3 regions of the Enterobacter cloacae complex sp. HYC033_NIDB genome follow, and region 2 is predicted to be linked to each of the others. Evidence: predicted binding sites of a transcription regulator. Region 2 holds the regulator's gene; each other region holds the start of a gene.
What was found. The regulator Fur, encoded in region 2, represses iron uptake genes when iron is present. The targets are predictions, from matches to a motif close to ATAATAATGAGAACNACTATCAA.
Positions count from the first base shown of each region.

Region 1: O1721_RS19800 (Nramp family divalent metal transporter) is a predicted target of Fur. The motif match lies at 2,125-2,147, and genes of this name have one in related genera.
Region 3: bfd (bacterioferritin-associated ferredoxin) is a predicted target of Fur. The motif match lies at 4,746-4,768, and genes of this name have one in related genera.

Region 1 is NZ_CP115123.1:4,134,817-4,142,024, forward strand. Features, by position in the region: gene mgrA (L-glyceraldehyde 3-phosphate reductase) at 1-338, shown strand, start outside; gene O1721_RS19795 (DUF2502 domain-containing protein) at 465-812, shown strand; gene O1721_RS19800 (Nramp family divalent metal transporter) at 846-2,084, opposite strand; gene nupC (nucleoside permease NupC) at 2,430-3,617, shown strand; gene O1721_RS19810 (sensor domain-containing phosphodiesterase) at 3,664-5,853, opposite strand; tRNA gene O1721_RS19815 (tRNA-Ala) at 6,066-6,141, opposite strand; tRNA gene O1721_RS19820 (tRNA-Ala) at 6,183-6,258, opposite strand; gene O1721_RS19825 (YfeC-like transcriptional regulator) at 6,476-6,838, shown strand; gene O1721_RS19830 (YfeC-like transcriptional regulator) at 6,840-7,208, shown strand, end outside.
Region 2 is NZ_CP115123.1:2,183,050-2,190,257, reverse strand. Features, by position in the region: gene pgm (phosphoglucomutase (alpha-D-glucose-1,6-bisphosphate-dependent)) at 1-976, opposite strand, end outside; gene seqA (replication initiation negative regulator SeqA) at 1,001-1,546, opposite strand; gene ybfF (esterase) at 1,730-2,503, shown strand; gene ybfE (LexA regulated protein) at 2,632-2,919, shown strand; gene fldA (flavodoxin FldA) at 3,075-3,605, shown strand; gene fur (ferric iron uptake transcriptional regulator) at 3,897-4,343, shown strand; gene chiQ (ChiQ/YbfN family lipoprotein) at 4,486-4,812, opposite strand; gene chiP (chitoporin ChiP) at 4,860-6,257, opposite strand; gene O1721_RS10455 (LacI family DNA-binding transcriptional regulator) at 6,768-7,208, shown strand, end outside.
Region 3 is NZ_CP115123.1:325,097-332,304, reverse strand. Features, by position in the region: gene tusB (sulfurtransferase complex subunit TusB) at 1-93, shown strand, start outside; gene rpsL (30S ribosomal protein S12) at 218-592, shown strand; gene rpsG (30S ribosomal protein S7) at 689-1,159, shown strand; gene fusA (elongation factor G) at 1,256-3,370, shown strand; gene tuf (elongation factor Tu) at 3,440-4,624, shown strand; gene bfd (bacterioferritin-associated ferredoxin) at 4,803-4,997, shown strand; gene bfr (bacterioferritin) at 5,070-5,546, shown strand; gene O1721_RS01645 (prepilin peptidase) at 5,530-6,003, opposite strand; gene rpsJ (30S ribosomal protein S10) at 6,384-6,695, shown strand; gene rplC (50S ribosomal protein L3) at 6,728-7,208, shown strand, end outside.

The sequences.
Region 1 (7,208 bases), 2.0 Mb from region 2:
TCTCCCCCCTGGCGGGCGGACAGTTGACCGATCGCTATCTGAACGGTATCCCGGCGGATTCTCGCGCAGCAAGCGGCAGTAAGTTCCTTAACCCGGAGCAGATCACCGACAAAAAGCTGGAAAAGGTACGCAAGCTGAATGCGCTGGCGGAAAACCGGGGGCAAAAGCTATCGCAAATGGCACTGGCCTGGATCCTGCGCCACGATGCGGTGACATCCGTGCTCATCGGCGCAAGCAAGACCGGACAAATTGAAGATGCAGCAGGCGTGCTTGAGAATTGTCGGTTCACGGCAGAAGAGCTGAAGACGATAGATACGATCCTGTCCAGTTCAGATTAAAAACACTTTTAGCAAAAAGTGCTCTCGTTCATGATTTAGGAGTTGAGGCGATGAAACGAATGTTTACCAACTCGTAAAATTGCGTTAACAGGTCGCACAGCGGCCCCGATCGTGAAGGAGAAGAGTATGTTCAGGTCACTGATTCTTGCAGCGGTATTACTGGCTTCGGCCCCGCTGGTCGCCAGTGCGGGCGAAATCACCCTGTTGCCATCGATTAAATTACAAATTGGCGATCGTGATGACTACGGCAGATACTGGGACGGTGGCTACTGGCGCGACCGTGACTACTGGCACCGCCATTATGAATGGCGTCAAAACCGCTGGTGGAAACACGATAACGGCTATCACCGTGGCTGGGATAAGCGTAAGGCTTACGAACGCGGCTACCGCGAAGGCTGGAACGATCGTGACGACCGCCGTGGCGGCTGGGGTCATGGAAAAGGCAGAGGCCACGGTCACGGCCATCACCATTAACAACAAAAAGGAGCCTTCCGGCTCCTTTTTCTTTTACAGGCCTGCGGCTGTGCCTATCAGCAACCACAAGTTTAACGCCACCACCACGACCACAATGGCCCACCCGGCGCGCTTCACCCACGTCGAATTCACCAGTTCGCCCATCAGCGATTTATTACTGGTGAAGATCAGCAGCGGCACCAGCGCCAGCGCAATCCCGAAACTTAGCAGTACCTGACTCATCACCAGAATGCGGGTCGGATCCAGCCCCATCAGGATCACAACAAAGGAAGGCAGCATCGTGACCGAGCGGCGAACCCACAGCGGAATATGGAAACGTACGAACCCCTGCATCACCACCTGCCCGGCCAGTGTCCCCACAACCGTAGATGAAAGACCCGCAGCAACCAGGCTTAAACCAAAAATAGTGGCAGCGGCATGACTCAGCAACGGCTCCAGCGTCAGGTAAGCCTGGTCGAGATCGGCAACCCCGGTATGCCCGTTAAAGTGGAACGCGGCGGCGGCGGTCGCCATCATCGCCAGATTCACAAATCCGGCAATGGTCATCGCGATAGTCACATCCCATTTCGAGGCGGAGTAGCGCTCTTTACTCGTCCCGCCATGCAGATTCTGGGTTAATGAAGAGTGCAGATAAATGACGTGCGGCATGATGGTCGCCCCCAGCACCCCGGCAGCCAGAAAAACGGCTTCAGAAGTGGGTAACGACGGGATCACCATCCCTTTCGTCAGCTGCGCCAGATTCGGCTGGGAGAAAATCAGCTCAACAATATAGGCGGCAGCGACGAACAGCAGCAAGCCGCCGATGACTTTCTCCAGCGGTTTTTGTCCCCGCCGCTGGAGCATCAGAATCAGGAAAGTGGCGATACCGGTCAGCACGGCCCCCTGAAGCAGGGAGACGCCCAGGATAAGCTTAAAGCCGATCGCCGCCCCGATAAACTCGGCGAGATCGGTGGCCATGGCGATAATTTCCGCCTGAACCCAGTAAAACCAAACTGCCGGACGTGGATAATGATCGCGGATTTGCTCCGCCAGGTTTTTTCCGGTAGCAATACCCAGCTTCGCGGAGAGCATCTGAATCAGCATCGCCATCAGATTGGCCCAGACCACAACCCACAGCAGTTTATAGCCGAAACTGGCCCCGGCCTGAATGTTGGTCGCAAAATTACCCGGATCGATGTAGCCAATCGCGGCAATGAATGCCGGTCCCATTAATGCGAACCGCAGCTTGCGTGCCGCTCTGCCGCTGCTACTCTCTACGCGACTATTCGTCATTTCTGCCTCTGGAAATATAGCCTTTGCTATGTTTTATGCTATCAAAATGAGAATGATTATCAAGTTCATTTGTAACGGTTAACATGATTTCTCTGATAGTCAGGAACGATAGACAGGCAGGTGGAGCAAGGTCACAGAATGTGAAAATGCGCAGACATTTGTGAAGCGTAGCACACAAACTTAACTTTTCACTCATTTACCTAACATAACAAAAATGTCTTGTTGATCACTATTTTTGAGACTCGTCACAGGATGTAACTATAGTGTGGGCTTGATCTCGTTTTCTTTGTGCTTGTTACATAGAATGTGCACGGAAATTAAACCTGCCTCATATTTGGAGCAAATATGGACCGCGTCCTTCATTTTGTCCTGGCACTCGTTGTCGTTACTGCACTTGCATTGCTGGTCAGCACAGACCGCAAAAAAATTCGTATTCGCTATGTTGTCCAACTGCTGGTCATTGAAGTTTTACTTGCGTGGTTCTTCCTGAACTCCAACGTAGGCCTGGGCTTCGTGAAAGGCTTCTCCGAAATGTTCGAAAAACTGCTCGGATTTGCCAACGAAGGGACAAACTTCGTCTTTGGCAGCATGAACGATCAGGGTCTGGCCTTCTTCTTCCTGAAGGTGCTCTGCCCTATCGTCTTCATCTCTGCCCTGATCGGTATCCTTCAGCACATCCGCGTTCTGCCGGTGGTTATCCGTGCGATCGGCTTCCTGTTATCGAAAGTTAACGGCATGGGCAAACTGGAATCCTTTAACGCAGTCAGCTCGCTGATTCTCGGTCAGTCTGAGAACTTCATTGCGTATAAAGATATCCTCGGCAAGATGTCCCGTAACCGCATGTACACCATGGCGGCAACCGCAATGTCTACCGTTTCCATGTCTATCGTGGGCGCGTATATGACCATGCTGGAACCAAAATACGTAGTTGCGGCGCTGGTTCTGAACATGTTCAGCACCTTTATCGTGCTTTCGCTGATTAACCCGTACCGTGTGGATGCCAGCGAAGAGAACATTCAGATGTCAAACCTGCACGAGGGACAGAGCTTCTTCGAAATGCTGGGTGAATACATTCTGGCGGGTTTCAAGGTTGCAATTATCGTCGCCGCGATGCTGATTGGCTTTATCGCGCTGATCGCTGCGCTGAACGCCCTGTTTGCGGCCGTACTCGGTATCTCCTTCCAGGGTATTCTGGGCTACATCTTCTACCCGATTGCCTGGGTGATGGGCGTGCCCGCTCACGAAGCGTTGCAGGTGGGCAGTATCATGGCAACGAAACTGGTTTCCAATGAGTTCGTGGCGATGATGGATCTCCAGAAGATTGCCAGCACACTCTCCCCTCGTGCGGAAGGGATCCTGTCCGTCTTCCTGGTCTCCTTCGCGAACTTCTCTTCCATCGGTATTATCGCTGGTGCGATTAAAGGCCTGAACGAAGAGCAAGGTAACGTCGTTTCTCGCTTTGGCCTGAAGCTGGTTTACGGTTCAACGCTGGTGAGCGTCCTGTCTGCCTCTATTGCAGCACTGGTTCTGTAATTCATACCGTGCAATAAAAACCGGGAGCCATCGCTCCCGGTTTTTTTTATGCCTCCAGCGCCGTCAGGGGCAGTGGTTTACCAATCAAATAGCCCTGCAAATAGTCCACGCCGAATCGCAGCAACATCTCGCGTTGTTCAGCCGATTCCACATATTCAGCCACCACACAAAGCGATTTCGTTTTGGCCATGTTGCAAATGGACTGCACGATCATCGCATCCATGCTGTCGGTGCAGATATCTTTCACGAAGCAGCCATCGATCTTAATGATATCGGCCTCCAGCCGCTTCAGGCGCTCAAAGTTGGCATAGCCGGTACCAAAGTCATCAATAGCAATGCGGAAGCCGTAATCCCGCAGCTGCTGGATATTGTTGATGCTGCTTCCCGAGTCAGAGAAAGCCTGTTCCTCGGTGATCTCAATGACGATATCTTGCGGCGCAATGGCGTAGCGTTCAAAAAGCGCGATGATCTCAGCCGCTATCTCATTTTGCATCAGCGTCAGCGGCATCAGATTAACGGAGAACCGCGTTCCGGCCCGTTCGGACGGATGGCTGCGCATCCACATCAGCAATTTTTCCACCACGTTCAGGTCAAATCGGTGGCTCAGGTTAAACTGAGCAATTAGCGGAATAAAGCGATCAGGCGTGATGATCTCCCCCTCGCTTTCAAGCCTTGAGAGGATTTCAAAGTACCCTTCCCCACGCGCGTTATGGATTGGCTGGGCGTAAAGGTGAAGCCCTCCGACATCAAGGGCGCGTTTTATGCGGGCCAGCATCAGCACTCTGTCCGTCGTCTGACCGGAGACATCATCCAGACTGTTGGTTAACGCCAGGACGTTATGCCCGGCACAGGACTGCTCGGAGAGCCAGCTCAGCTGACCCAGCGTATGATGCAGGCTTTCTCCATCCGGCACTTCACCCCAGGAGGCGCCAAACTCGATGTCGAGCTCAGTCTTGTTCCAGACAATCTTACGGCTGTTCAGATGATCAACCATATATTGCAGACGTTCAGCCGTGCCCGGCCCCAGCAAGACCACTACCAGCTCACTGCCCGGCAACTGGAAGAGCTTCTCGTCTTTTTGCAATAACGGTTGCAGCGACGCGGTTATCATCTTTTTACAATGTACACGCATGAGGATGCCGTAGTGACGGCTCAGGAATTCGAGATTATCCAGGCGCAGGCAGCAGACTTTAGCCTCGGGATGGTGCTGTAAAAACACTTCCAGCGCACGAATGTTAGGCAGACCGGTGAGCGGATCGGTAAGCGCCCTCTCCTGCCACCCCTGTTTCAGCCATTCACTTTTCTGATAGATCCGCGACATGTAAAGCAGGCAGATGGCGAAAGAGATAAGCACCGACAGGATAAAGGAGAGCGAGTGGCCCGATTCAACGCCATTAAGAAAATTATAATTATAGGTCAACAGCATGAGCGCCGAGGCCGCCCAGAATAAAGAGATGAGCGCATAGCTCAGACGACCAATCCCCAGGGTGAAAAGAATGAAAACGATTGGCATCAAATAACCCGCAATAAACTGCGACTCAAAAGGCGCGCATAAAATAGCGATCATCGAGATCAACAGCATCAGCCACACAACGATAAATAACGCTTTTTTGTGACAAAAGAGGGGCTTCACGCTTCGCCGCCAGAATGTTCGGGCATAGCGAGGATTAATAATCATTCTTAACGGATAATAGAACATCATGGTGAAAATCAGGGCGGCACAAATCAGACTCTGAATATCGATAACGTTATAAATTGCAGAGCCTTCGCCGAAATAGGAGGAGATTGTCACCGGGAAATCAAATAAATATCCCGCCAGATACATCGATAATTTGATGCCCACAGGCACCATAAATCCGAGCCAGAAAATACGTATACCAATGTACTTATTCGGTATGCTGTGTCGCCAGCGCTTGCCCAGCACCAGACGGATGACGCCACAGGCGGCGAAGACGGTAAACGTCTGACAACATAATAATACGGCAGATTGTAGTGGTGCTAAATCAAGATTATAAATATTAGTAATACTAAAACTTAACAGCAAAGGAATGATTGCCCGCCGTCCAAATAACAACACGATGGCGAGCATGGCACTTAAGGGCAACCACGCCAGATAAACATCATTTTCGCTAACAATGGCCCGTGGAGAGATATAACGAGAAAAAGGAATCGCAATCAGGCTTAGCGCCAGGGCAATCATAAATATCTTTACATTATTGTAAATTTTTCTATTCATTAATCCGGATAATCTATTTTACCATCGTCTCATTGACCGCATGGATAATAGGTTTATTAATAACACGAATCAAGTTCAGGTCTATTTATAGACTTGTTTATTGATTTGGATTGAGGTGAGGTGTAGAAAACGACGTTAATTGCAACAAAAACAGTCTAAAATATTTTACAAGATATAAAAAAACCCCCGTCTTGCGACGAGGGTTTAAATTTTGGTGGAGCTAAGCGGGATCGAACCGCTGACCTCTTGCATGCCATGCAAGCGCTCTCCCAGCTGAGCTATAGCCCCACATGTTACTTTACATACCGCACTCTGTTGGGTTCAGAGTTTGGTGGAGCTAAGCGGGATCGAACCGCTGACCTCCTGCATGCCATGCAGGCGCTCTCCCAGCTGAGCTATAGCCCCGTCGTAAAGCTGTCATGTTGACGGGCGGCATAATATGAATTCCGCCGCAGAGTGTCAACGGCAAATTCAGCCTCCGCCTTTAAATCGCCGAAAAATCATGCAAATGAATCACTTTGCGAGCCTGCTCGCAGCCAGGAGTTAAGCTTGTCACGTTTTCACGTAAAACGGTGCTATAAAATGAACCACTAATTAACCCCACAGATATTCAGGAAATTGTATGATCAAGGAACGAATGACGCCAGAAGAGTTAGCCCTGCTCACTGGCTATAGCCGACAGACCATCAATAAATGGGTACGCAAAGAGGGTTGGATTACATCGCCAAAGCCAGGCGTTCAGGGTGGCAAAGCGCGTCTGGTACACGTCAATGAAAAAGTGCGCGACTTTATTCGCAGCGCGCGCAGGGCAACAGAGACGCCGGAACTGCCAGATAAGGCGTACCACGAGGGCTCGCTTCATGCCCTGCTCCTGACGCTGGCGAATGAAATGACGCCGGAAGAGCAAAAGCAGATGACATCGCTGTTACTGCGGGAAGGGATTACCGGCTTGTTACAACGTTTAGGGATTCGCGACCAACGCTGATATGAAAAGATTACGCAGCAAAATGACCACGGAAGAGCTGGCGGACAGTCTGGGCGTAGCCCGACAAACCGTTAATCGCTGGATACGACAGAAGGGATGGAAAACGGAGGGTATCAACGGTGTAAAAGGCGGAAGAGCGAGGGTGATATGTATTGATGCGCACGTTAAGGAGCACATCATTAGTCTTCCCGCCATTCGTAACCGTCGGGCTGTTTACCATGTGGCGGAAAGCCCCTCCCACTACGGCGTGGCAACCTCATCCAGCCTGCTTCCACAAATTATCGACTCGCTGGAAAACATGACGACTGTCGAACAGAAACGTTTGCACAAGTTGCTCGCTCGTGAAGGGTTGCAGGGTTTTCTCACGCGT
Region 2 (7,208 bases):
CCAGGTAGTGGTTCGGGTTCATCAGCCCTGCCGGGGTGACGATACCGTGGCGGTCGTAGTCCGGGTCGTTGGCAAACGCCAGATCGAACTTGTCGCGCAGCGCCAGCAGGCCAGCCATTGCGCATTCGGAGGAGCAGTCCATACGGATCGCGCCGTCTTTGTCCAGGTGCATAAAGCGGAAGGTCTGATCGACGTGATCGTTCACGATGGTCAGATCCAGCTTGTAGTGCTCGGCAATGCGTTTCCAGTATTCAATACCGGAGCCGCCCAGTGGATCCACGCCCAGCTTCAGACCGGCTTTCTGGATAGCGGCCATATCGACGATATCCGCCAGCCCTTCCACGAACGGCTGCACCAGATCCTGCTCTTTCACGTGGCCGGAGGCCATGGCTTCATCCAGCGAGATGCGTTTCACACCGTTCAGACCGTTAGCCAGTAACGCGTTGGCACGATCTTCCACCACTTTCGTGACGTTGGTATCCGCCGGGCCACCGTTAGGTGGGTTGTACTTGATGCCGCCATCTTCCGGTGGGTTGTGGGACGGGGTGATCACAATGCCGTCAGCCTGCGCGCCACCTTTTTTGTTGTGTACCAGAATAGCGTTAGAAACCGCTGGCGTTGGCGTAAAACCGTTGTTCTCCTGAATAATCACGTCTACGCCGTTCGCCGCCAGCACTTCCAGCACGGAGATAAAAGCAGGTTCAGACAGGGCGTGGGTATCTTTCCCTACATAGCACGGACCGGTGACGCCATTTTTGGCGCGCTCTTCCGCGATGGCCTGAGCAATGGCCAGAATGTGCGGTTCGTTAAAGCTGTGGCGCGCCGCACTACCGCGGTGGCCAGATGTACCAAACTTCACTGCGTGTTCTGCGTTGCCCACCACCGGCTTCAGCACGTAGTACTGCGCGGTCAGTTGAGCGACGTTAATCAAATCGCGTTGTTGTGCAGGTTGTCCTGCACGGCTGTGATTTGCCATTGCCTGGTCCTTCTGATGCAAGGGTTAAATTGTACCGCAAACCTTTTCGATCAATTCCGCCGGGAACTGCATGGACTGCATGATATGTTCGATCATGCTGCACTTACGGCCCGTATTGGTGTTGGTGATCACCCAGTATGGTGTACCGGGAACGTGTTTGGGTTTGGTTTGGTTGCCATTTTGCAGCAGGGTCTGCTCGTCGCCTGCGAAGTAAACGCGCGTGCGACCGTGCAGCGACTCTGTCGCTTCTGCAAATGCGTTGTTATCCAGTGAGTAAAGTGTAGACAGCACCAGCATAAAGCGGTTAACCGCCTTTTTCTGCTCGGCATATTCATCGGACAGCAGCAGCTCGCGCATCGCTCGCACTTTGTCTTTTGCCGGCATGACGGCAGGTTTTACTTGTGCAACAACGCTCGGCTGAGACACGACATCTTTAGTGACAGGAGTGGGCTGTGAGGCGGCGGAAATTTTGAGCATGCGCCGTAAAATGTCGGACGCGCTCTCCCCAATATGCCGCGTCTGGCTGGCAATATACTGATAGAGTTCGTCATCAACTTCGATTGTTTTCATCTTAATCCAGTGCGATATCTTATCTGAATACAAGTCGTTGAGATTATAAGGTCAAATCCCAACAGCGGATAGCGTCAAACCAGGTTGGCGGCAAAAGTCAGATTAAACTGGATCCTTGCCCCCGGGCGGCAGAATGGTCAACATGATACCCTAACCTGACAAACCTAAAAAAAGAACTTTGCCATGAAATTGAATACCCGAGCGCAAACTGCACAATCGCCGAACAATAATTCTCCCATCGTACTGGTTCACGGCCTGTTTGGTAGCCTGGATAATCTGGGTGTGCTGGCGCGCGATTTAGTGACCGATCACGCGATCCTCCAGGTTGATATGCGCAATCACGGTCTTTCTGGGCGCTCGGAGGAGATGACCTACGCAGCCATGGCGCAGGATCTGCGGGACACCCTCGATGCGAATAATATCCAGAAAGCGACGCTTATCGGGCATTCAATGGGCGGCAAAGCGGTGATGGCGCTCACTGCGCTGGCCCCTGAGCGAATTTCCGGGCTGGTGGTCATCGACGTTGCGCCCGTCAATTACGACGTTCGCCGTCACGATGAGATTTTTGCCGCCATCAATGCGGTCACCGAAGCGGGTGTCGCAACCCGCCAGCAGGCGGCTGCCGTTATGCGTGAGCATCTTGATGAGGAAGGCGTAGTTCAGTTCCTGCTGAAATCGTTTGTTGACGGACAATGGCGCTTTAACGTCCCGGTATTGTGGGATCAGTATTCGCATATTGTGGGCTGGGAAACCGTCCCCGCCTGGCCGCACCCTACCCTTTTTATTCGCGGCGGCAACTCCCCTTACGTCACTGACGCGTACCGTGACACGCTGCTGGCGCAATTCCCGCAAGCTCGCGCTCACGTCATTGCCGGTGCCGGGCACTGGGTACACGCGGAAAAACCGGATGCCGTCCTGCGCGCCATTCGCCGCTATCTTACTGATACAGCGAATTGATTAAAAAGCCAGCGACCGGAAGACGACGGGCTTCCAGTCGTTGGCGTGTGGATTTGGGTGATGTATGATGGCGCGCTTATCGCCCGGGCATTAGCAGGGCGGCGTGTTTCCCCCGAAGTCTCAGAATCATGGCCAAAGAACAAACGGACCGTACGACACTAGATCTGTTCGCGAATGAGCGTCGACCGGGACGACCGAAAACGAATCCGCTTTCGCGCGATGAACAGCTGCGTATCAATAAACGCAACCAGCTTAAACGCGATAAAAATCGTGGGCTTAAGCGTGTCGAACTGAAGCTGAATGCCGATGCCGTCGATGCGCTTAACGAATTAGCTGACGCGCGCAACATCAGCCGCAGCGAACTGATCGAAGAGATGCTGATCGCCCAGCTTGAGACGTTACGCGGCAAGGCGTGAGTCAGAAAATCCCCAATATTACCTTTTTCATGTAGCACAGAGTGCAGTCCTGCGTGATAGCTGTTTCCGCAGGGTTGCCTGTTCTGCTATTATTGCCCTTATCCGTGGACAATTTGCGCCACCATACCATTAAGTTTCAAGAGGTTATTTTACTCATGGCAATCATCGGCATTTTCTTTGGCAGTGATACCGGCAATACTGAAAATATCGCAAAAAACATTCAAAAACAGCTCGGTAAAGACGTTGCTGATGTGCATGACATCGCCAAGAGCAGCAAAGAAGATCTCGAGGGCTATGACATCCTGCTGCTGGGCATCCCGACCTGGTACTACGGTGAAGCACAGTGTGACTGGGACGATTTCTTCCCGACGCTGGAAGAAGTAGACTTCAACGGCAAGCTGGTTGCCCTGTTTGGCTGTGGCGATCAGGAAGACTATGCTGAATATTTCTGTGATGCGCTGGGCACTATTCGCGACATCATTGAGCCACGCGGTGCGGCGATCGTCGGTCACTGGCCAACGGCGGGTTACCATTTCGAAGCGTCCAAAGGTCTGGCAGATGACGATCACTTCGTTGGCCTGGCCATTGATGAAGACCGTCAGCCAGAGCTGACCGCTGAGCGTGTAGAAAAATGGGTTAAGCAGGTTCGTGAAGAGCTGAACCTGGACGATATCCTTAACGCCTGATATCCCTGCGGCGCAACTCCGGTTGCGCCCGTTTTCCAGGTAAAACCGATTAAATTAATTGCTACAAACTTTTAACTTTTTCGCCCAGACCTGTACAATATCCCCCTGGTAAAAAGTGGGTGCCATCGAACAAGTTTGTTGGTGATACCACGTTTTTATAAGCATACTTTGCTTGAGACTTGCAGTTTTCATTTAGCCATGGCAGTTCTATAATGAGACGCATTATCCCAAGTGCATTTTCTGTCACTTCTTCTTTTGAAGTGAATCGTTTAGCAACAGGACAGATTCCGCATGACTGACAACAATACCGCATTAAAGAAAGCTGGCCTGAAAGTAACGCTTCCTCGGTTAAAAATCCTTGAAGTGCTTCAGGGGCCAGACAATCACCATGTCAGTGCGGAAGACCTTTATAAGCGTCTTATCGATATGGGTGAAGAGATTGGGCTGGCAACCGTCTATCGTGTGCTGAACCAGTTTGATGACGCGGGCATTGTTACTCGTCATAATTTCGAAGGCGGTAAATCCGTGTTCGAGCTGACTCAGCAGCATCACCACGATCACCTGATCTGCCTCGACTGTGGCAAGGTCATTGAATTTAGCGATGATTCCATTGAATCACGCCAGCGTGAAATCGCCGCCCGTCATGGCATCCGCCTGACCAACCACAGCCTGTACCTGTACGGTCACTGCGCTGAAGGCGATTGCCGCGAAGACGACCACGCGCACGACGCGAAATAATATCGTGTTCATACTCTGAGCCAGCCGTAAGGTTGGCTTTTTTTTGCCTGAAAAAAGTCCGGTGGCGCTGCGCTTACCGGGCCTACGGGCTGTGACACCGTTGTAGGCCCGGTAAGCGCAGCGCCACCGGGCATAAAGCAACTTATTTATTGTTATTGCGAATCTCGTCCCAGATCTTATCGCAACGCTTCGCCACTTCCTGATCGTTACCGCTTTTCCGCGCCTGGATACAGGCCTGGTAATCCATCACGCGAACATTTTCCTGCGTCGCAAACTGCTCATGCGCTTTCTCTTTTTTCAGCACATTCAGCACGCTCTGGCAGGCTTCAATCTTCTCTGGCGATCCTTGTGCTGTATTGATGCAGGCGCTATACGCCTCCTTCAGACGGAAGTCTTCTTTCTGCGCCTGATCCTGCGCACACGCCACCAGCCCCGATGCCAGCAGCGCAACGATTACCATTTTTTTCATCATATGCAGTCTCCATGCAGGCGGGATTTCGCCCGCCTGCGTGTTCATCAGAAGATTGTGAATGGCGCAATGACCATGAATTTCACGTCACGTTCATCCTGGAAGATGTTGCCGTAACCGCCCGCGTAGCTCGGGATATCGGAGTGGTTGTCATACTGGGTGAAGTGCAGTTTGAACATCGTGCCTTTCGCACGGCCCTCCTGAAGGGTGTAAATCGCATCCAGGCTGTATGAAGACTCTTTCAGACGGTAGTTCGGATCGTAGTAGGCGTCTGGCGTAGCCATATCTGCTGGCTTCGCGTCCCAGGCGTACGCGTAGGACGCACCCACCGCCCAGCCAGGCAGGTTCCAGTTCTTCAGGTCATACATTGCGCCGAAGAAGACCGCCTTTTCGCCGTCGGCGTTGAAGTCAGAGCGGTTATCCCACCAGATATCCAGACGACCATTGGAAGAGGCGTAGGTTGGCGTCATACGTTGCAGGAAGTAGCCCTGCTGCCCTTCTGCCTTGACCCATGTTCCCTCCAGACGTAAATCAACCTGACCTACCTTGTAGCCGAAGGTCAACGCCTGTAACCACGCGGTGCCGTCATAGATATCATTTACGCTGCCATCACTGACTTTGTCGCGCGTACCGTAGAACTGATAGCTGGTGCTCAGCGGGCTACCCGCGATATCAAATTTGTAGCTGGCTTTAGCAAAGTACTGATCGATATAGCCTTCAGCCTGACCAAAAGCAGCTTCCAGCACCAGATCGTTTTTGAAGTCGTACTTCGCCCCCAGCGAGTGGAGATAATCAACTTTGGTTTTTTTATCATTCTGATAGAACTTGTCCATCTCAATGTGCCACGGCGCTTTGTACTCGTTGGTCCACATATAGGAGAAGCTCAACGCCCCCGCATCGCCGTAGTCAAAATTAGCACCGGCTTCCGCACCCTGATAGGTACCTGGCATAAAGCTCCAGTGCGGTGCTAACAGCGTCTGACCGGTTGGCTGGATATAACCTCCACGCGCCCAGACCGGACCATATTTGAATTTTGCAGCCGCTTTATACAGGCTGATTCCGCTTTTATCGCCGGACCAGTCTTCGTCGTAGGCTTTATTGCTGGAGGAGAACGCAATTTCGTTCGGATGGCCGCTGTCGCCATTTTCGGCCATTTCAATTGCGGTGAACGCGGCAATATCGATCCCGAACATATCGGCGGCATATCCCGACTGGAAATCCAGGTTGGCGTTCCAGGTCGAGTGAGAAAGGTTGGTTTTGTATCTATCTTCAGTGACGTCTTTACGGTCACGCTCACGCTGCCAGTAATAAATACCGCCCGTGAGGGTGGAATCTTCAATGAAACCTGCTGCTTTTGCCTCTGGCGCAACCACCAGGCCCGACATTGCTGTCACACCGGCGATAGCCAGCGCCAGCGCACAACGTTTGCCACTGAACGTACGCATATGTTTATCCTCTTTGACGTATAAATTGCTGTTACCAAAGGCAAACAGCGAAAAAATAAAAAAGTAGCGTTGAGAAAAACCTCGTTGACTACAATGGTTAGACTATTTTTCGCGACGCGAATTATCAATCTCTTTCTGTAACGGGAATGTAAGAATATGAGCAACCGCACATATTTCATCGTTTTCTGTTACATTTCATTCATAACTCCAAAAATGCGGGCGTTTGACAGAAAACCTTTTATTTCCATAAACATGCAATCGGTTTCATCGTTTAAACATTTGAGATGTTTATTTTTTAATTGAAATCATTTATGAAAATAATAAATTTTGAATTGTTATTAATTCGCTGCGCAAAGCGGGTTCTCCCTTACTCTGACAATACCCGTTAAAGGATGTGAGATTGCTCGCTTTTTCTAAATTAACCGTCTGTTTTTACTGTTTCTCGTCTTGACGCCGCCAAAAGACCTCATTGATTATGTGGTCAGGTTATACGTATAAGTTGGCGCACATATGGCAAAAAGAATGACGCAACGCGATGTCGCTGCACTGGCGGGAGTTTCTCAGGCGGTGGTCTCAGTAGTGTTAGGCATGGGAAAACACGCCTATCCCCAGGAGACAGTTGCCAGAGTGGAAAACGCGGCGAAACAACTGGGCTATGTACCAAACCGCTTCGCCCAGGCATTGAAAACCAATAAAACACTGTCCGTGGCCTGTATTATTCCGGACATTGCCAACCCGTTTTATGCCTCGCTGATACGCGGGGTGCAATCGGTGATGGATGCCCATCGTTATGATGTCATCGTTGCCAGTACCGATGCTGTGCGGGAAAGGGAACTGCATTTTCTGAACTGGTCGGCTCAGGGGCGCGTCGATGCCGTAATTGGCACTTTTTTTCATGCCGGCGTTAATGATTTTGAACCCTATCTCATGGCCGGTTTTCCCATCGTCCGG
Region 3 (7,208 bases), 1.9 Mb from region 2:
CTTTCTGGTCAAATTTCAGCCAAAATTGACGTGGTTGGCTATACTGATTTCGTCAATCTTACTGTGACGCACGCCAGTCAAATGAACTGGTGATTTGAGATCGCTGTATATTTCTTGACACCTTTTCGACGTAGCCCTAAAATTTCGCGTCCTCATATTGTATGAGGTCGTTTTATTACGTGTTTACGAAGCAAAAGCTAAAACCAGGAGCTATTTAATGGCAACAGTTAACCAGCTGGTACGCAAACCACGTGCACGCAAAGTTGCAAAAAGCAACGTGCCTGCGCTGGAAGCCTGCCCGCAGAAACGTGGCGTATGTACTCGTGTATATACCACCACTCCTAAAAAACCAAACTCCGCACTGCGTAAAGTATGCCGTGTGCGTTTGACTAACGGTTTCGAAGTGACTTCCTACATCGGTGGTGAAGGTCACAACCTTCAGGAGCACTCCGTGATCCTGATCCGTGGCGGTCGTGTTAAAGACCTTCCGGGTGTTCGTTACCACACCGTTCGTGGTGCGCTGGACTGCTCAGGTGTTAAAGACCGTAAGCAGGCTCGCTCCAAGTACGGCGTGAAGCGTCCTAAGGCTTAATGGTTCTCCGTTAAGTAAGGCCAAACTGATTTATCTTAATGTCAAACTAAACTCGTAGAGTTTTGGACAATCCTGAATTAACAACGGAGTAATCCCATGCCACGTCGTCGCGTCATTGGTCAGCGTAAAATTCTTCCAGATCCGAAATTCGGATCAGAACTGCTGGCAAAATTTGTAAATATCCTGATGGTAGATGGTAAAAAATCTACCGCAGAAGCAATCGTATACAGCGCGCTGGAGACCCTGGCTCAGCGTTCTGGTAAAAATGAACTGGAAGCCTTCGAAGTCGCTCTCGACAACGTGCGCCCGACTGTAGAAGTTAAGTCTCGCCGCGTTGGTGGTTCTACTTATCAGGTTCCAGTTGAAGTTCGTCCGGTTCGTCGTAATGCTCTCGCAATGCGTTGGATCGTTGAAGCTGCTCGTAAACGCGGTGATAAATCCATGGCTCTGCGTCTGGCGAACGAACTTTCTGATGCTGCGGAAAACAAAGGTACCGCAGTTAAGAAACGTGAAGACGTTCACCGTATGGCAGAAGCCAACAAGGCGTTCGCACACTACCGTTGGTAATCCCTTCGGAGTCGTAGTCACCAGGCGGGCGCTTCAGAGAAGCCGCCCGCTCTGGGTAACTTAACTGAACGCCTAAAGATATAAACGAGGAATCAAATGGCTCGTACAACACCCATCGCACGCTACCGTAACATCGGTATCAGTGCGCACATCGACGCCGGTAAAACCACTACTACCGAACGTATTCTGTTCTACACCGGTGTAAACCATAAAATCGGTGAAGTTCATGACGGCGCAGCCACCATGGACTGGATGGAACAGGAGCAGGAGCGTGGTATTACTATCACCTCCGCAGCGACTACTGCATTCTGGTCAGGTATGGCTAAGCAGTACGAACCGCATCGCGTAAACATCATCGACACCCCAGGGCACGTTGACTTCACCATCGAAGTAGAACGTTCCATGCGTGTTCTTGACGGCGCGGTAATGGTTTATTGCGCAGTTGGTGGTGTTCAGCCACAGTCTGAAACCGTATGGCGTCAGGCAAACAAATATAAAGTTCCACGCATCGCGTTCGTTAACAAAATGGACCGTATGGGTGCTAACTTCCTGAAAGTTGTTGGCCAGATCAAAACCCGTCTGGGCGCGAACCCTGTTCCGCTTCAGCTGGCAATTGGTGCTGAAGAAGGTTTCACCGGCGTTATCGACCTGGTGAAAATGAAAGCCATCAACTGGAACGAAGCAGATGCGGGCGTTACCTTCGAATACGAAGATATCCCGGCAGAGATGCAGGACCTGGCTGACGAATGGCACCAGAACCTGATCGAATCCGCAGCAGAAGCTTCTGAAGAGCTGATGGAGAAATACCTGGGTGGTGAAGAACTGTCTGAGCAAGAGATCAAATCTGCTCTGCGTCAGCGCGTTCTGAACAACGAAATCATCCTGGTAACCTGTGGTTCTGCGTTCAAGAACAAAGGTGTTCAGGCGATGCTGGATGCGGTAGTTGACTACCTGCCATCCCCGGTTGACGTTCCTGCGATCAACGGCATCCTGGACGACGGTAAAGATACTCCGGCTGAGCGTCACGCAAGTGATGACGAGCCGTTCTCTGCACTGGCGTTCAAAATTGCTACCGACCCATTCGTGGGTAACCTGACCTTCTTCCGCGTTTACTCTGGTGTGGTTAACTCCGGTGACACCATCCTGAACTCCGTGAAAGCGGCGCGTGAACGTTTTGGCCGTATCGTACAGATGCACGCTAACAAACGTGAAGAGATCAAAGAAGTTCGTGCGGGCGACATCGCTGCTGCTATCGGTCTGAAAGACGTGACCACTGGTGACACCCTGTGTGACCCGGATCACCCGATCATTCTGGAGCGTATGGAATTCCCTGAGCCGGTAATCTCCATCGCAGTTGAACCAAAAACCAAAGCTGACCAGGAAAAAATGGGTCTGGCTCTGGGCCGTCTGGCGAAAGAAGACCCATCATTCCGCGTATGGACTGATGAAGAATCTAACCAGACCATCATCGCTGGTATGGGTGAACTGCACCTGGACATCATCGTTGACCGTATGAAGCGTGAATTCAACGTTGAAGCGAACGTGGGTAAACCTCAGGTTGCTTACCGCGAAGCGATTCGCGCGAAAGTTACCGATGTTGAAGGTAAACACGCTAAGCAGTCTGGTGGTCGCGGTCAGTACGGTCACGTTGTGATCGACATGTACCCACTGGAGCCGGGCTCTAACCCTAAAGGTTACGAGTTCATCAACGACATCAAAGGTGGTGTAATTCCTGGCGAATACATCCCTGCCGTTGATAAAGGCATCCAGGAGCAGCTGAAAGCTGGTCCTCTGGCTGGTTACCCGGTTGTAGACATGGGTGTTCGTCTGCACTTCGGTTCTTACCACGACGTTGACTCCTCTGAACTGGCGTTTAAACTGGCTGCGTCTATTGCCTTTAAAGAAGGCTTTAAGAAAGCAAAACCAGTTCTGCTTGAGCCGATCATGAAGGTTGAAGTAGAAACTCCTGAAGAGAACACCGGTGACGTTATCGGTGACTTGAGCCGTCGTCGCGGTATGCTGCGTGGTCAGGAATCCGAAGTAACTGGCGTTAAGATCCACGCTGAAGTTCCGCTGTCTGAAATGTTCGGATATGCGACTCAGCTGCGTTCTCTGACCAAAGGTCGTGCATCATACACTATGGAATTCCTGAAGTATGATGATGCGCCGAACAACGTTGCTCAGGCCGTTATCGAAGCCCGTGGTAAGTAATCCACAGGATTAAAACCTAAGTCCCGTGCTCTCTCCGAAGGGGAGAGCACTATAGTAAGGAATATAGCCGTGTCTAAAGAAAAATTTGAACGTACAAAACCGCACGTCAACGTTGGTACTATCGGCCACGTTGACCATGGTAAAACTACCCTGACTGCTGCAATCACCACCGTACTGGCTAAAACCTACGGCGGTGCTGCTCGTGCTTTCGACCAGATCGATAACGCACCAGAAGAAAAAGCTCGTGGTATCACCATCAACACCTCTCACGTTGAGTATGACACCCCGACTCGCCACTACGCACACGTAGACTGCCCAGGCCACGCCGACTATGTTAAAAACATGATCACCGGTGCTGCGCAGATGGACGGCGCGATCCTGGTTGTTGCTGCGACTGACGGCCCTATGCCTCAGACTCGTGAGCACATCCTGCTGGGTCGTCAGGTAGGCGTTCCTTTCATCATCGTGTTCCTGAACAAATGTGACATGGTTGATGACGAAGAGCTGCTGGAACTGGTAGAGATGGAAGTTCGTGAACTGCTGTCTCAGTACGATTTCCCAGGCGACGACACTCCAATCGTTCGTGGTTCCGCGCTGAAAGCGCTGGAAGGCGAAGCAGAGTGGGAAGAGAAAATCATCGAACTGGCTGGCTACCTGGATTCTTACATCCCAGAACCAGAGCGTGCGATTGACAAGCCATTCCTGCTGCCAATCGAAGACGTATTCTCCATCTCCGGTCGTGGTACCGTTGTTACCGGTCGTGTAGAGCGCGGTATCATCAAAGTGGGTGAAGAAGTTGAAATCGTTGGTATCAAAGAGACTGCGAAGTCTACCTGTACTGGCGTTGAAATGTTCCGCAAACTGCTGGACGAAGGCCGTGCTGGTGAGAACGTTGGTGTTCTGCTGCGTGGTATCAAACGTGAAGAAATCGAACGTGGTCAGGTTCTGGCGAAGCCAGGCTCAATCAAGCCACACACCAAGTTCGAATCTGAAGTGTACATTCTGTCCAAAGACGAAGGCGGCCGTCATACTCCGTTCTTCAAAGGCTACCGTCCACAGTTCTACTTCCGTACAACTGACGTGACCGGTACCATCGAACTGCCAGAAGGCGTAGAGATGGTAATGCCAGGCGACAACATCAAGATGGTTGTGACGCTGATCCACCCAATCGCGATGGACGACGGTCTGCGTTTCGCAATCCGTGAAGGCGGCCGTACCGTTGGCGCGGGCGTTGTTGCTAAAGTTCTGGGCTAATTAATTATCCCTGAAATAAAAAGGACGCTCCGGCGTCCTTTTTTGTTTTCTGCCGTTGGGGCATTGTCATAAAAATTCGCATTTTTTGCTTTCTCCCGCCACGTATTCCGAAGCCCGTGCTATTGTAATCATAACCATTCTCACTTACACTTTGCGCATATTTTGAACGGGAGTCTTTATGTACGTTTGTTTATGTAATGGTGTAAGCGACAAAAAAATTCGTCAGGCCGTTCGCCAGTTTCAACCACAATCTTTCCAGCAGCTTCGCAAGTTTGTTCCGGTGGGAAATCAATGCGGTAAATGCGTTCGCGCAGCGCGTGAGATCATGCAGGACGAACTGATGCAGATCCCGGAATTCAAAGAGATCGCGTAAGCCTCTATCTTTTTTTTGACATCCCCGTAGCCCGATCTACGCTTCAATGAGTGGAAGCGGAGGGACTATATAATGAAAGGTGATGTTAAAATCATAAGTTATCTCAATAAATTATTGGGAAATGAGCTTGTCGCAATCAATCAGTATTTTCTCCATGCAAGAATGTTTAAAAACTGGGGACTGACTCGCCTCAACGATGTTGAATACCATGAGTCCATTGATGAAATGAAACACGCCGATAAATACATTGAGCGTATTTTATTCCTCGAAGGCATTCCTAACCTACAGGATCTCGGAAAACTGGGCATCGGAGAAGATGTCGAAGAGATGCTGCGTTCTGATCTCCGGCTGGAGCTGGAGGGTGCAAAAGATCTGCGTGAAGCCATTGCCTATGCGGACAGCGTACATGACTACGTCAGCCGCGATATGATGATCCAGATCCTGGCCGATGAAGAAGGGCACATCGACTGGCTTGAGACCGAACTGGATCTCATTAGCAAAATTGGCCTACAGAACTACCTTCAGTCTCAGATCAAAGTGGAAAGTTAATCAGGCTTTCCCAGCCAACGCATAAACCCGCTGCCGCCAGAAATGGCCCAAAAGGCAGTGGGTTTTTTAATGCCTGCTTATCAGGGGTAAACAACGAGAAAGCAACCAGATACAGCAGAGCCATTAACGCGGCCACTAATGCCAGTATTGGTAGTACACACCAGCCATGCCATGCCCCCAGCGCCGCCAGATATTTTATGTCGCCATATCCCATCCCTTCACGTCGGCAGATGAGCCGGTATCCCCAATAGATAATGGCGAATCCGGCATATCCTGTCATCGCACCCACTACCGCGCTCGGCAAAAAATCAGGATGGAGACAAAGCTGGTAGAGCAGGCCCGTCCACAGCAGCGGGCAAAGAAATTTATCGGGAAGAAGCCCCGTGCGAATATCGGTGCGAACAAGCAAGGCCGATAACGCAAAATAGATCAGCAGAAAGGGGAGGGACAGTAGCATAGCGAGAGCCTCAAAATGGTTTGAGCGCATACTCGTAATAATCTGCATGCCCGGCAATGTGTAAAAACAGCAATTGCGTAGCGGCTTCAGACAAAGAGTTGAGAAGGGATACTTTGCATAAAAAATTGCGCGGCCTTACGTATAGTACGTCTTTGGCGCTTAATTTCTAAACGGCACTTGCGTCTTTCTCTGATTTACGTATAATGCGCGGGCTTGTCGTAATTGACGGCGGGTTCAATCTGAACCAGAGTAGCTCACTTTGTTACTCAACAATGCTCCCAATTGGGGAGCTACGTAAGAACGGTTACACTCTCCCATCAATCGTAATGGGTTTGAGGAGTAATCATTTTCGTTTATAAAATAATTGGAGCTCTGGTCTCATGCAGAACCAAAGAATCCGTATCCGCCTTAAAGCGTTTGATCATCGTCTGATCGATCAATCAACCGCGGAAATCGTCGAGACTGCTAAGCGCACTGGTGCGCAAGTCCGTGGTCCGATCCCGCTGCCGACCCGCAAAGAGCGCTTTACCGTTCTGATCTCTCCGCACGTTAACAAAGATGCGCGTGATCAGTACGAAATCCGCACTCACAAGCGTCTGGTTGACATCGTTGAGCCAACTGAGAAAACCGTTGATGCTCTGATGCGTCTGGATCTGGCTGCCGGTGTAGACGTGCAGATCAGCCTGGGTTAATCAGGTCATCGAGCGATTGAGAGGTTGAAACAATGATTGGTTTAGTCGGTAAAAAAGTGGGTATGACCCGCATCTTCACTGAAGATGGCGTTTCTATCCCAGTAACCGTAATCGAAGTTGAAGCAAACCGCGTTACTCAGGTTAAAGATCTGGCTAACGATGGCTACCGCGCTATTCAGGTTACCACTGGTGCTAAAAAAGCTAACCGTGTAACCAAACCAGAAGCGGGTCACTTCGCTAAAGCTGGCGTTGAAGCTGGCCGTGGTCTGTGGGAATTCCGTCTTGCTGAAGGCGAAGAGTTCACCGTAGGTCAGGACATTAGCGTTGAGCTGTTTGCTGACGTTAAAAAAGTTGACGTAACCGGTACCTCTAAAGGTAAAGGTTTTGCTGGTACCGTTAAGCGCTGGAACTTCCGTACCCAGGACGCTACTCACGGTAACTCCTTGTCTCACCGCGTTCCGGGTTCTATCGGTCAGAACCAGACTCCGGGCAAAGTGTTCAAAGGCAAGAAAA